DNA from 2 places in the Fusobacterium sp. genome. Region 1 is predicted to be linked to the other one. Evidence: riboswitches for the same ligand, from Rfam matches in the RefSeq annotation. Region 1 holds a riboswitch; the other holds the start of a gene.
What was found. Region 1 has a riboswitch for S-adenosylmethionine ahead of metK (methionine adenosyltransferase). Riboswitches for the same ligand answer to the same signal wherever they lie in the genome.

Region 1 (7,797 bases):
TATAAATAGAGCTATTCATACATTGGATGTTGCAAGACTTATTGGTCTGATAGATTAATCAATAATATGTGAGGTGTTTATAGATGAAAAATATTTTAGGAAGAGAAGTTCCTGATTTTATAGAAGGATACGGAAAAATCAATCATTATAATGGATATTTAGCAAATACAACAGGAGTAGTAAAAAAGAATTATAGTTTTAAAGCTGTAAATCCTAATGATAAAAAACTTCATACTGATTTTGTAGAATTAATGGATAAACTTCCATTGAAAGATGGAATGGTAGTATCTTTTCATCATCATTTGAGAAATGGAGACTATGTATTAAACTTAGTAATGGCGGAAATAGCAAAGAGAGGTTGCAAAGATGTAACAATAGTTGCAAGTTCTATATTTCCATGTCATAAACCTTTAGTAGAAATGATAGAAAAAGGGATAGTGACACAAATATATGCTGGATATATGTCAGGACCAGTAGCTCAAGCAATATCACAAGGAAAAATGCAAAAACCAGCTGTTATGCATACACATGGTGGAAGAGCAAGAATAATGGAAACAGGAGAAGTTGAAGTAGATATAGCTTTTGTTGCTGCTCCAACATCAGATGAATATGGAAATATTAATGGAGTAGATGGAAAATCAGCATGCGGAGCTTTAGGATACGCTCATTCAGATGCTGAAAATGCCAAATTAGTTGTAGCAATCACTGATAATTTAGTTCCTTATCCAAATACAACTATAGAAATAAATCAAACTTTAATAGACTATGTACTAGTAGTAGATGCTATTGGAGATCCAAAAGGAATAGTATCTGGAACTACTCAAATTACTAAAAATCCAATTGGACTAAAAATTGCTGATCTTACAGCTAAATTTATAGAACAATCAGGATATTTAAAAGATGGAATGAGTTTTCAGACAGGTGCAGGAGGAATATCACTTGCAGTTGCAGCAGAAGTTAGAAATCTTATGAAATCAAAAAGTATAGTAGGGAGCTTTGCTGCTGGAGGAATAACAGGATACATAGTAGATATGTATAAAGATGGACTTTTTAAAGCTTTATTTGATGTGCAATGCTTTGATCTTGATGCAATTAAATCAGCAAAAGAAAATCCAAACCATATAAGAATGTCAGCAACAATGTATGCGAATACAAATAATAAAGGTTCAGTAGTAAATATGCTTGATATAGTCATATTAGGGGCAACAGAAATGGATACAAATTTCAATGTAAATGTAACTACAGGATCAGATGGTGTTATTATGGGAGGATCTGGAGGACACAGTGATACAGCTGCTGGATCAAAATTATGTATAATAGTATCACAACTTGTAAATGCAAGAATATCAGTAGTAAAAGATAGAATAACTACAGTAACAACTCCAGGAGAAACAGTAGATGTATTAGTAACAGAAAGAGGAATAGCTATCAATCCATTGAGAAAAGATTTAATAGAGAAATTTAAAAATTCTAGTCTTCCAATAAAAACAATAGAAGAATTAAAAGAAATAGCAGAAGCTATGACAGGAAAAGAAGAAGCAATAGAATTTGAGGATAAAGTAGTTGCTGTAGTACAATATAGAGATGGTTCTGTAGTAGATGTTGTAAGACAAGTAAAAAATAGCTAAATAATTATTGACATAATTAGTAAAAAAATATATAATAAAGTGTAAATGATAAATATAAAGAATACCATCAAGAGAGATTGAGGGACTGGCCCATTGAAATCTCAGCAACCTGCTTTTTAAGTGTGGTGCTAACTCCTGATAGATGGAATATTGGATTTAAAACTTAATCCCTTTCATCTGTCTGATGAAAGGGATTTTTTTATCTTAAACATTAAATTATTGATATATTTTAAGGAGGAAAAATGAAAAATTTAACTTATTTCACATCAGAATTTGTATCACCTGGTCATCCAGATAAGGTATCAGATCAAATTTCAGATGCAGTAGTAGACGCATGTCTTGCTGATGATCCGAATTCAAGAGTGGCATGTGAAGTATTTTGTACAACAGGGCAGGTTGTTGTAGGAGGAGAAATTACAACTACTACTTATATAGATATACAAGATATTGTAAGAAGTAAAATAGATGAAATTGGATATAAAGAAGGAATGGGCTTTGATTCAAATTGCGGAGTACTTAGTGCTATTCATGCTCAATCACCAGATATAGCTATGGGAGTAGATATTGGGGGAGCAGGAGATCAAGGAATAATGTTTGGAGGAGCAGTAAAAGAAACTCCAGAATTAATGCCATTGGCTCTTGTATTAGCCAGAGAAATATTGGTAAAACTTACTAAAATGACTAGAACAAAAGAGCTTCCATGGGCAAGACCAGATGCAAAATCACAAGTAACATTAGCTTACGATGAAAATGGAAAAATAGATCATGTTGATACAGTGGTAGTATCTGTACAACATAATCCAGATGTAACTCAGACTCAGATTAGAGAAGAAGTAATAGAAAAAGTTATAAAGCCAGTATTAAAATCATATGAACTTAATCCAGAAGAAGTAAAACATTTCCATATTAATCCAACAGGAAGATTTGTAATTGGAGGACCTCATGGGGATACAGGAGTAACAGGAAGAAAAATAATAGTAGATACATATGGAGGATTTTTTAGACATGGAGGAGGAGCTTTTTCAGGAAAAGATCCTTCAAAAGTGGACAGATCTGCAGCATATGCAGCAAGATGGGTAGCTAAAAATATAGTAGCAGCAAACTTAGCAGACAAATGCGAAATCCAGTTGTCATATGCAATAGGAGTAGTAGAACCAACATCAGTAAAAGTAGATACATTTGGAACAGGAAAAGTAGATGAATATGATTTAGCAGAAGCAGTAAGAAAAGTATTTGACCTGACACCAAGAGGAATAGAAAGAGCACTTGAATTAAGAAGTGGAAAATTTAAATATCAAGACTTGGCAGCATTTGGACATATTGGAAGAACAGATTTAGATCTTCCATGGGAGAAAATTGATAAAGTAGAGGAACTAAAAAAAGCTTTAAATAAATAACCAAAATATAAAAAAATGAGTCAAAGATTTGGCAGATATTATCTATGAAGCTGCTGGAAAAGTTCTTGCAAAAGATAAAGTTGAAATTATAGAAAAATTTGTTCTTAATATAAAAGAAATTGCAATTTTTACAAGTATCCATGATAGATAGTTTAAAATATAGAGATTTAACTGAAAAAATAATATTTAGTTATATCATTGGAGGAAATAAGTAGCCGAAATAGTAACAAACTTTTTATATTCATTATTTATATAGCCATAAAAGGAGATATTTAGTTATCTTCTTTTTTATTATTTTAAAGGAAAGAAATTTTAATTTTGTATAATATATAATAGTAATAATACATTAATAAAGGAGGTATTTTTATGAGAGGTAGATTAAAAGATAGAATAGATGCAGAAAATTTGGCTAAGGCTGTAGAAAGAGGAGAAGAATTTTTGGAAAAAGATAAAAAAGTAGAAATATCTTTTGATGGAACTGCAATAGTAGTTACTAAAACTATATCTTATGCTATTACTGAGGAATTTGTAGAAGAAAATGAGGAAAAATTGAAAAAGTTAAATATATTAAAATAAAATATTGTATAAAATTTAGGTGACTGAAAAATAAATTTTTTCAATCACCTAAATTTTTATAAGAAATAAGATAATAAATAATATATATTGTACACTTATGAAAAAAATATTTTAAAAAAATATTTTCAGAAAATATATGTACTACTTTAAGTTTATTATATCAATATTAGAGATTAAATACGTAAATAAAACAAAATAAAAAGAAAACACTTTACTTTTGTGCAAAAAGGGAATATAATACATCATATAAGGCTTTAAAAGCAAATATATATTATTTAAATATAGTTTGCACTGTTATAAAAAATAAAAATAAATTTTTAAAAAATATTTTATAAAAATGGAGGGAGATATTTATGCCAACAGTATTTGAAAGAGCATTAGAAATGCATGAAAAAAACAAAGGGAAGATATCAATAGTCTCAAAAGTAAAAGTAGCCAATAAAGATGATTTGAGTCTTGCTTATTCTCCAGGTGTTGCAGAACCTTGCAGAAAAATAGCAGCTAATAAAGAAGATGTATATAAATATACAGCTAAAGGAAATATGGTTGCAGTTATTACTGATGGAACAGCTGTGTTAGGACTTGGAGATATTGGACCAGAAGCAGCGCTTCCTGTAATGGAAGGAAAATGTGTATTATTCAAAGAATTTGCAGGAGTGGATGCAATTCCTATTTGCTTAGATACTAAAGATCCAGAAGAAATAATAAGAACTGTAAAATTATTGGCTCCAGGACTTGGAGGAATAAATTTAGAAGATATTTCAGCGCCTAGATGCATAGAAATAGAAACTAGACTAAAAAAAGAATTGGATATTCCTGTATTTCATGATGACCAACACGGAACAGCAATAGTAGTTGCTGCTGGACTTATTAATGCTTTTAAAGTTGTTGGTAAAAAATTCTCTGATGCTAAAGTTGTAGTAAATGGAGCAGGAGCAGCAGGAAGTTCGATAACTAAGCTTATAAGAGACCTAGGAGTAAAAGAAATATTAGTTCTTGACAAACCAGGAATTCTTAGAAGAAGTGATAAGGAATCTTATGATTTTTCTAAAAAAGAATTGGCTGAAATAACTAATCCGAATGACCTTGCTGGAGATTTAGCTTTTGCTGTACAAGGAGCGGATGTTTTTATTGGAGTATCTGTAGGAAATATTCTTACTGCTGAAATGGTAAAAACAATGAATAAAGATGCTATAATATTTGCAATGGCAAATCCTACTCCTGAAATAATGCCAGAAGATGCTTTAACGGGAGGAGCAAAAATAGTAGGGACTGGAAGATCAGATTATCCAAATCAAATAAATAATGTTCTTGTATTTCCAGGACTATTTAAAGGAGCTTTAAGAGCAAAATCTAAGAAAATAACTGAGGAAATGAAACTTGCAGCAGCAAGAGGACTAGCTTCTCTAATTAGTGATGAAGAAATGAATGAAAATTATATTATTCCAGATGCTTTTGATAGAAGAGTAGCAGATGCAGTAGCAGATGCAGTTGAAAAGGTAGCAAAAGAACAAGGAATATGCAGAGATTAACAAATAAAAAGGCAGTCTGTTTTTATAAACAGACTGCCTTATTTTTTAAAATAAAATTTCATGTATAGTAAGTTCAGATTCTCCCTCTCTCAATTCATTTAATTGAGGAACAAGTGTAGTAAAATGCGAAGTTTTCATATGTTTATCTAAAACTTCCATATTCTCCCATTTTTCTATAAAGGCAAGAACATTTTTATTATTTGTGTCTTGTATCATTTCATAAAAAATATTTCCATTTTCTTTTCTTGTCTCTTCTGCCAGTTTTTTTGCTATTTCTAAATATTTATCAATATTTTCTTCAGGTACAATAGATTTTGCATATACAATTATCATAATATTTCTCCTTTAGTTGATCAAATTTAATATATATACTGTATCAGGTATTTAAAATTATTACAAATTAAAATAAAAACTTTTTGGATTGGAAATATAGATACCACATACTGTGCTCAAGGGAGACATAGCAAAATTATTAGTGAGTGATGCTCCTGTTTTTTCTCCATCAATGATTTCAAAAATAATTTTTTTAATGGAATGATCTGGAATTGATGAATACCCTATTGCAGGTCTGATATTTGATATCCAGATATTTTCTTCTTTCAGATAAGCTTCTAAAAATTCAGAAGCTGCTTCTGCAATTCTTGTAAGAAGGATATTTTCCATTATACACATATAATTATCTTGAGTGAATAAAGAACTAGTTACTGAAATAACAAAAGCTCCTATAAAATCTTCTTTATTGAAAAAATCACTTATTCCAATATTTTTATTTTTGCTCTTTCCCCTTATGAAAGAGATATTCCAGCTTTTATCTTTATCATTTATTGTTAAAGTATCTGAATTTTTTATACAAGAGAAAATTCCAAATGAACATCTTATTTTTATACTATTTTCTTTCATTTTATTGAAAATATATTTAGCATCATTTAATGTCTGTTCTTCTAAAGGAGTATTTTTAACTTTCATATTATGTAAAAGAAAATTCCAGTTAATATATTTTTCAATTTTTTCGAGAGAAAATTCTATATATTTTTTTCCTAATTGATTAGGAATTATAACTTTTGAGGTAAAATCATCTTTTAAATATCTCTCTTTTTCTAAATTTTCTTTTTTAGTATTTAAATAAATATTGCAGAGTTCTCTGAGTTCTTTTGTTTTTTCTTCCATAAATATTTTTTTATCACTATAGATAAGTTTATTTATTATTGTAAGAGTATCCAAAGCATCTGTAGTATGAAAAGTTCTTTTCTCATATAAAGGTTCCAGTTTAACTGCTGTATGTAATTTTGATGTAGCAGCTCCAGCTATAAGAACAGGAATAGATATTTTATTATCATTTAAAAGAGATAATGTTTTTTCCATTTCCTTTAATGAAGGGCTGATAAGCCCACTCAAGGTAATAATATCCACATTGTTTTTTACAGCTTCTTCTAATATTTTTTCTTTACTTATCATAACTCCTAAATCTATTACTTCATAACCATTACATTTTAAAACTGTTCCAGCAATATTTTTTCCTATATCATGAACATCTCCTTCAACAGTAGCCATAAGAATTTTACCTTTTATTCCTATATCAGCTTTTATTTTCATGTGAGGTCTGAGAATATCTACAGCTTTGTTCATAACACTTGCAGATCTTATAAGTTGTGGAAGATAGAGTTCTCCTTTTTCAAAAAGAATACCTATCTTATCCATGCCTTTCATTAAGATATTTTGTACTATGTCTAAAGGTGTCATATTTTCTAAAGCAACATTTATATCTATATCAAAAGTTGTACTTCCTCCATAGATAAGGGCTTTTTCTATTCTAGTTTTTAAAGATTCAAAATCATTGTTTATTATCTTATTGGCAGGAGAACTTATAATAGAGGTATTTTTTAATTTTGCAGCAAGTTTTAATACAGCCTCAAGAGAATCAGTTTCACCATTTATTAATGTTAAAATGATATTTTTTTCATCAAAAGTCAGTTGAGGGATTTTTTCACTAGGATTCATTATAGCAAAATTCATTCCTTTTTCTTTTGCAATTTCAATAAAAAGAGAATGAATAGCTGCTCTCAATGAGTTATTTCCTCTAAAAGCAAAAGATAAATTACTAAGTCCTCCAGTAATACTACAATATGGAAGATTATTTTTTATCCATTGAACTGTTTTTAAAAAATTTAATCCATTATATCTATCATCTTCACTCCCAGTACCAATAGTAAGTATATTTGGATCAAAAGTTATATCTAGGTCTGAAAATTTTTCTTCTTTTAATAGTTTATATGAACGATTACAGATTTCTATTTTTCTTTCAAAGGATATTCCCTGTCCCTTTTCATCAAAAGCCATAATTACAACAGCAGCACCATATTTTTTTATTATTCTGGCTTTTTTTCTGAAAGATTCTTCTCCCTCTTTTAGAGAAATAGAATTTACTATTGATTTTCCAGCAATATTTTTTAAAGCAGTTTCAATAGTGAGAAAGTCTGATGAATCTATCATTATAGGAATTTTTGAAACTATTGGATCATTTTGTATTATTCTTAGGAATTTTTCCATTTCTTCATGAGGTATCAATAATCCGTCATCAAAATTGATATCTAAAACAGCAGCTCCTTTTTCTATTTGTGAACGGGCTATTTCTAAGGCTTTTATATAGTTTTTTTCCTCAATTAA
Region 2 (7,797 bases), on a different contig from region 1:
ACATCTCATAATAATAGATATGTTATAGATCTTTATAGAGAATCATTAGGAAAACCTTATGGAGTTATGACACATAAACTTTTCCATACTCACTATATAGATAGAAAAAATAAATAACAAATAAAAGCAGGATTGATACTGATCCTGCTTTTTGTATATTTAATATTCACCATTTTGTTCCAGATACTTTTCCATTTTCATAAGACGTTTTTTATTTTCTACTATGTTCTTTCTGCTCACTAGAGCAACAATTGTTTCTATGTTCATTAGAGAACTGGTATATGAATTATAAAAACTAAAATTTTCTACACTATTAATTATAACCTTATCTACTTTCTGTGCTATTGGGGAGGTATAAAAGTCAGTAAAAGAAATTATTTTAGCTCCAGTATCTCTTGCCATTTGAACAGCAAACTTTGTATTCTGTGAATAGCGATTGAAAGAGATAGCAATAACCACATCACTTTTATTGAGATCAATAAGTCTGTCAACAATAGGCCCATTATCATTTAAAACAAAAACATTAGGTCTTATACAGGAAAGCATTATTCCAAATGTAGAAGCAAGACCTGCACAGGCACGGTATCCTACAATAAATACTCTTTTAGCTTTTGAAATGATATCAGCAGTTTCTATAAATTTTTTATCCTCTTTAGTGGAGATATCAGCAGTAATATTTTTTAGTACATTCTGTCTAAATGCTTTAATTAATTCAACTTCAGAAAGCTTATCATATTGTTCTATTTTTTCATAAGGAATTTCCCTTACATCAAAAGATGGTTCTTGATCAGCAATCTCCATTTGCAAGGCTTTTTTAAATGCTGAAAAGTTTTCAAATCCGATTTTTTTTGATAATCTGACTACAGATGAAGGGCTTACATTAAGAATTTCAGCTATTTCATTGGAAGTAAGAAAACAGGTTGTTTTTTTATTGCGAAGTATATAATCTAATATTATTTTATCTTTATTAGTAAGATCAGATTTATATGAAGAATTTTCAATAGTAGTTTTCATAAGATTGCTCCTGTAAGAATTATTATGATAATATTTTAGTTTGCTCTGAGAATAATGTCAATAATAATTTATTGACAAAAAAAATGTATAGTGTTAAAATGATTTTAAAAAATCAAAATAAAATTAATAATGATTTCATAAAATCTTAGAAAGGCAATAAATATGAAAAAGATGACAGAGGGGAATGTAACAAAAAATATTTTTTTCTTTGCAATACCTATATTTTTAGGGAATATTTTTCAACAGATGTATAATGCTGCAGATGCTGTAATAGTAGGGAAATTCAGTGGAAAAGAGGCATTAGCAGCAGTGGGAACAGCTGGACCTATAATGAATATATTGATATTTTTTGTAATTGGTTTTTCATTGGGATCAGCTATACTTATGGCTGAATTTTATGGTTCTGGAGATATGGAAAAATTAAAGAGAGAAATAGCAACAACAATAAAAGCAGGCATAATATTTATTTTTCTTCTTTCTATTATTGCATTATTTGGTACAAAATATATACTGATTTTAATGAAGACTCCACCAGAAATAATGAGAATGGCAGAAGATTATTTACAGATAATAATAATAGGACTGGAATTTTCTTTTTTATATAATATATTATCTGCTGAAATGAGAGCTGTTGGAGATTCAAAAACACCTTTAGTTATATTGATAATATCAGTAATTTTAAATATTGGATTAGATATATATTTTATAAAAGAATTAAAGCTAGGAGTAAAGGGTGCTGCTTATGCAACTGTTATATCTCAAATAGCAGCAGTAATTATTTCAATTTTAAATATTTACTATAAAATGCCTGTTCTTAGATTAAAGGTAAAAGAATTTACAATAGACTTAATTTTGTTGAAAAAAACAATGTCATATAGCTTATCTTATGCAGTTCAGCAAACTATAATTTTCACAGGAGCTGTATTTGTACAAGGAGCAGTAAATCCTTTAGGAATAGACTCAATAGCAGCTTTTAATTCTGGATGCAGAATAGATGGATTTATACTTACTCCAGGAGATAGTATGGGAGCAGCTCTTACTACATTTATTTCTCAGAATAGAGGAGCTGGAAAAAATGAAAGGATATTTCAAGGTTTTAAAAGGGCTTTAACTATGTCATTATTATATTGTGTAATAACAGCAATATTTATATTTATTTTTTCAGAATCAATTATGAAAATTTTTATTGATTCAAGTGAGATAGAAACAATATTTTTAGGAAAAATGTATTTAAGGACAATAGTCTTTTTTTATATACTTACAGCAATTTGTAATACATTGCAGGGATTTTTCAGAGGATTGGGAAGAATGGATGTAACTTTAGTGGCAACACTTATTCAAATTCCTATTAGAATAATCCTATCGTATATACTTACAAAATATATAGGAATATCAGGAGTCGCTGTAGGAATGGGAATAGGGTGGATATTTATGGCAATATATGAAGCATATTTATATATGGGATACAGTAACAAAAGGAGAGAAATAAATGGAATACATATTTGAAAAGAAAGAGGATTGCTGCGGATGCAGTGCCTGCTATAATGTTTGCCCCAAAGAAGCAATAAAAATGACAGCTGATAGAGAGGAATTTTTGTATCCTAAAATCAATCAATCTCTTTGTATAGATTGCCAATTGTGTAAAAAAATCTGTCCTGTTATAAATGAAAAGGAACTTAAAAATAAAGTTGAAGGAGATTTCTATTTGGCAATACACAAAAGTAATGATGTTCTTAAAAATTCAACTTCTGGAGGAGCTTTTACAGCTGTTTCAGATATTTTTTTAAAAGAGAATGGGATAATATGCGGAGTTGATTTTGATGATAATTTTTGTGTTGTACATAAAATGGCAGAAACAAGTGAAGAAAGAGATAGATTTAGATTCTCTAAATATGTACAAAGTGAATTGGGAGATATTTTTATCCAAATAAAGAAAGAATTAATAGCTGGAAGAAAAATTTTATTTTCTGGAACTCCATGTCAATGTGCAGGACTTAAAGCCTATGTAGGCAATACATCCTTAAAGAAAAACTTATATATTTGTGACCTAATATGTCATAGTGTGCCAAGTCCATTTATTTGGGAAGAATTTAAAAAAATATTAGAAAAAGAAAATGGCGGAATACTTGATGAAGTACATTTTAGAACTAAAAAACTAGATTGGAGCAGAAGTAACAGCAATAAATCTTTTCTTTTTTCTACAACTGAAATGAATGATGTTCAAGGAGATGAAAGATTCTATAAAATGTTTTTTGGTCTGCTTTCAATAAGTCGTCCATCTTGTTCAGCATGCAGATTTACTGATACTCATAGAGTTTCAGATATAACAATTGCTGATTATTTTGGAATAGAAGAATTTTCTCCTGAAAAATATGATAAGAGAGGACTTTCATTGGTTATTGTCAATAATGAAAAGGGAGAAGATATTCTTAATAAAATGAAAACTGATATGGAAATGGAAAAAAGAAAAAGTTCAGAGTCTGTAAAACATCAGCAGAGATTAAGTTGTCCAATATCTTATCCTGAAAATAGAGAAGAATTTTGGGACAATGTTATTGAAGTTGGATTGGAAGAAACAATGAAAAAATATAAGATATTTAAGTAAGTAGAAAAAAATGGGCTGTTGCAAATTAGTGATTTACGAACTAATTTATGCAGCCTCTTTTATTTTTTTCATAGTTGTATAATATTAGAAATTTGAAAATTTTTTAGTATTTTATACCTTTTTGGTAATTGAGTTATTTTAAATTTCCAGAGCTCTGTTTATTATTTTTTATTATTAATTATATACATATAATCTTCAATGGTATCTATGTCTTTAAATTCTTTTTCAGAAGAAAATTTAACAAGATTAATGATTGGAGTTTTTTTAATAACACTTTTTCCACCGATATCTCCTTCTAGTTTTAGTAATTCTTCTTTTTTATCTTCTGGAAAAAATACAGGAGAAAATCTTTTTTCTTCAACTACAGGAACAGTTATAAGATTAGTTTTCTGAAATTCATAATATAGATTTAAAATTGTATTTTCAGATAATAAAGGCTGATCTCCAGGAAAAAAAGCTATTCCTTCACCTGTGGAATTCTCTATTCCAAGTTTTATACTTTCACTTTGCCCAAAATCAGCAAAAGAATTATAATAATAATTAAAATTATATTTATAAGCAAGTTCTTCAATCCATTTTTCTCTTCCACAAATGATAACTTTATTGAAAGGAATATGAAGAATTTTTTGTAATGTTGATTCTAAAAGGGGGATTCCATTGTATGATAGAGAGAGTTTATTTTTTCCCATTCTTTTAGAAAATCCAGAGGCCATAATTACAGCATCTAATTTTTTTAAAGGATATATATCTTTTTCTTTAAGGCTTCCCATAAATACTCTTGGAGAAAAAGCATTTTCATATAATTTATAGACTGTTTTTAGAGTTGTATGAAATTTATTAAGATACTTTTCTTCATCAATTCCATTAAAAAAAAGATATTTTTTTGAATTTATACTGGAATTTTTAAAATAATCAGCTGATAAGATATATTTCTGTAAAAAATCAGAAGTAATTTTTTTATTTATATCATCAGGAAATTTTTCTTTTAGAAGTTCAAATCTGTGAATATTTTTTTCAGAGATATTTAAATCAAGTATATCCATATTGATTACTCCAATTATTTTTGTAGAAAAATCAGGAATACAAGGTTCATAATTATTCCATTCCTTTAATAATTTATTTTTTGCTCCATCACCTTCAATTAAAATAAAATCATAATTTTTTTTAATACTTTTTATTTCTTCATAAGATAAAGAATGAAGTTTTTTATTTTCAACTTTACTTCCAGCTATAGTTATATTTTTATTTTTTCCGGAAAAAATCTTATTTCCTATAATAAGAGTTTCATATTTTTCTTCAGAAGGGAAATAAATTTTTGTAGTAGTAGTTATAAGAACTTTTCCAAATTTTGAAAGTTTCTCTGCAAGAAAATATAAAAGAGAAGTTTTACCCCCAGCACCTGTTATAGTTATTACATCATTTTTTATAATATTAAAATAATTAAAAGTCATAACTTCCTCCATTTTATTTAACTTTATACAGTATTGTATATGAAATTTTTTTTCCAGTCTATAAAAATTTTAAAAAATGTATTGACATAAATTGAAAAAAGTTATAATATACTTCTAACAAATGAATCAACCATCAAGAGAGACTGAGGGACTGGCCCTATGATGTTTCAGCAACCTGCCATTATGGTGTGGTGCTAATTCCAGACAGATGGATAGACTAATAAAATTAGTGTAATTTATCTCTATTCCTTGATGGCAGTAGAGATTTTTTTTTACTTAAATATAGATATGGAGGAGCACAGGAATGATCAAAATAGAAAAAATAAACAAAATATATTCTAATGGCTTTCATGCAGTAAAAGATGTAAGCCTTGAAGTAAAAAAAGGAGATATATTTGGAATAATAGGTCTTAGTGGGGCAGGAAAATCTTCTCTTATAAGGCTTTTAAACAGATTAGAAGAACCTACAAGTGGTAGTATAGTAATAGATGGAATAGATATAACAAAACTTTCTAAGAATGATCTTTTAGAAAGAAGAAAAAAAATAGGAATGATATTTCAGCATTTTAATCTTTTAGCTTCAAGGACAGTTGGAGAGAATGTATCATTTGCATTAGAAATAGCTGGATGGAATAAGGATAAAATAAAAGATAGAGTAAAAGAGCTGTTAGAGGTAGTAGAGCTTTCAGATAAAATGAATTCATATCCAAGTCAATTAAGTGGAGGGCAAAAGCAGAGAGTGGCAATAGCCAGAGCATTAGCAAATAATCCAGATATACTTTTATCAGATGAAGCAACTTCAGCTCTTGACCCTAAAACTACAAATTCGATACTGGAGCTTATAAAAAATATTCAGCAGAAATTTGGTCTTACAGTAGTTATGATAACTCATCAGATGGAAGTTATCAGGGATATCTGTAATAGAGTAGCAGTTATGTCAGATGGAGAAATAGTTGAAACAGGAGGTGTACATCATATTTTCTCTAATCCAAAGGAAGAAATAACAAAAGAACTTATTTCTTATCTTCCTAGTACAGAGGAAAGAGGAATAGAGATAATGAAAACTAAGGGAAAATATATAGTAAAACTTAAATTCTTAGGAACTATAGCAGAAGAACCAATAATTTCACAAGCATTAAGAAAATTTGATATAGATTTCAGTATAATTGGAGGCTCAATAGACCATCTTTCTACAATGAAAGTAGGACATCTATTTATTGAATTATCAGGAGATATAAAGCAGCAACAGGAAGCAATAGAATGGTTCAATGAATCAGGAGTTATAGTGGAGGTAGTTTATAATGGTATTTAGTATGATTTTAGATTCAACATTGGAGACATTATATATGGTATTTTTTTCAACTTTATTTTCATTGATAATGGGATTCCCAATAGGAATATTATTAGTGATAACTAAAGAAGGAAATATTTTAGAAAAACCGAAGTTAAACAAAGTTCTTGAAATGATAATTAATACTTTAAGATCATTTCCTTTCATTATTTTAATGATTTGTCTGTTTCCACTTTCAAGAATAATAGTAGGGACAACAATAGGAAGTACAGCAGCAATAGTTCCTTTATCAATATCAGCAGCACCATTTGTTGCCAGAATGATAGAGGGAGCATTGAATGAAGTTGACAGAGGACTTATAGAAGCTAGTTCAAGTTTGGGAGCAAGTAATTCCACAATAATATTAAAGGTGATGATTCCTGAAACTATGCCACATATAATACATGGAATAACAGTAACTGTAATAAGCCTGATAGGTTTTTCAGCAATGGCAGGAACTATTGGTGCAGGTGGACTTGGAGACCTTGCAATAAGATTTGGATATCAGAGATTTAAAACAGATATAATGATATACTCAGTAATTGTTATAATCCTTCTAGTACAGATATTACAATCATTTGGTAACTATCTTGTATATAGAGCTAAGAGAAACCGATAAATAAAATTAAATTATAAAAGGAGTGAATATTTATGAAAAAATCATTGAAAACATTATTAGCAGCAGCATTTGTATTGGTAGGAACAACAATATTAGCAGGAGAATTAAAAGTTGGAGCTACACCTGTACCTCATGCAGAGCTTTTAAATCTTGTAAAAGATGATCTAAAAGCTGAAGGAGTAGAACTTAAAGTCATTGAATTTACAGATTATGTAACTCCCAACTTAGCGTTGGCAGAAGGGGAAATAGATGCTAATTTCTTTCAGCATTACCCTTATCTTGAAAAGTTTATAACTGAAAGAGGATTAAAACTTGCTTCAGCAGCAAAAATTCATGTTGAACCTCTTGGAGTTTTTTCTAAAAAATATGATTCAATAGAAGCATTACCAGATAAAGCAACAATAGCTATACCAAGTGATCCTTCAAATGGAGGAAGAGCACTTATTCTTTTACACAATAATGGAATAATTACTTTAAATGATTCATCGAATCTATATGTTACTGAATTTGATATAGTTAAAAACCCTAAAAAATTAAAATTTAAACCAATTGAAGCAGCACAGCTTCCTAGAGTTCTTCCTGATGTAGATGCAGCAGTAATTAATGGAAATTATGCTTTAGAAGCTGGATTTTCTCCAGTTGAGGATTCTCTTTTATTAGAAGGAAAAGAATCTCCCTATGCAAATATTATAGCTGTAAAAGCAGAAGATGAAAATAAAGAGGATATAGTGAAACTTATAAAAGCACTTCAAAGTGAAAAAGTTAGTACTTATATTTT

Region 2: linked by a shared signal. The riboswitch ahead of E6771_RS10525 (methionine ABC transporter ATP-binding protein) and the one ahead of metK (methionine adenosyltransferase) in region 1 are both predicted to bind S-adenosylmethionine.

Annotation. Positions count from the first base shown of each region.
Region 1 is NZ_JAWDXO010000002.1:52,619-60,415, reverse strand. Features, by position in the region: gene E6771_RS01475 (HpcH/HpaI aldolase/citrate lyase family protein) at 1-58, shown strand, start outside; gene citF (citrate lyase subunit alpha) at 84-1,628, shown strand; SAM riboswitch class I at 1,690-1,777, shown strand; gene metK (methionine adenosyltransferase) at 1,871-3,025, shown strand; gene E6771_RS01460 (hypothetical protein) at 3,054-3,176, shown strand; gene E6771_RS01455 (hypothetical protein) at 3,392-3,601, shown strand; gene E6771_RS01450 (NADP-dependent malic enzyme) at 3,955-5,133, shown strand; gene E6771_RS01445 (putative quinol monooxygenase) at 5,179-5,466, opposite strand; gene metH (methionine synthase) at 5,527-7,797, opposite strand, start outside.
Region 2 is NZ_JAWDXO010000024.1:4,616-12,412, forward strand. Features, by position in the region: gene E6771_RS10500 (NADH-dependent [FeFe] hydrogenase, group A6) at 1-117, shown strand, start outside; gene E6771_RS10505 (MurR/RpiR family transcriptional regulator) at 160-1,014, opposite strand; gene E6771_RS10510 (MATE family efflux transporter) at 1,177-2,520, shown strand; gene E6771_RS10515 (Coenzyme F420 hydrogenase/dehydrogenase, beta subunit C-terminal domain) at 2,504-3,619, shown strand; gene yqeC (selenium cofactor biosynthesis protein YqeC) at 3,781-5,070, opposite strand; SAM riboswitch class I at 5,198-5,285, shown strand; gene E6771_RS10525 (methionine ABC transporter ATP-binding protein) at 5,375-6,382, shown strand; gene E6771_RS10530 (methionine ABC transporter permease) at 6,372-7,019, shown strand; gene E6771_RS10535 (MetQ/NlpA family ABC transporter substrate-binding protein) at 7,052-7,797, shown strand, end outside.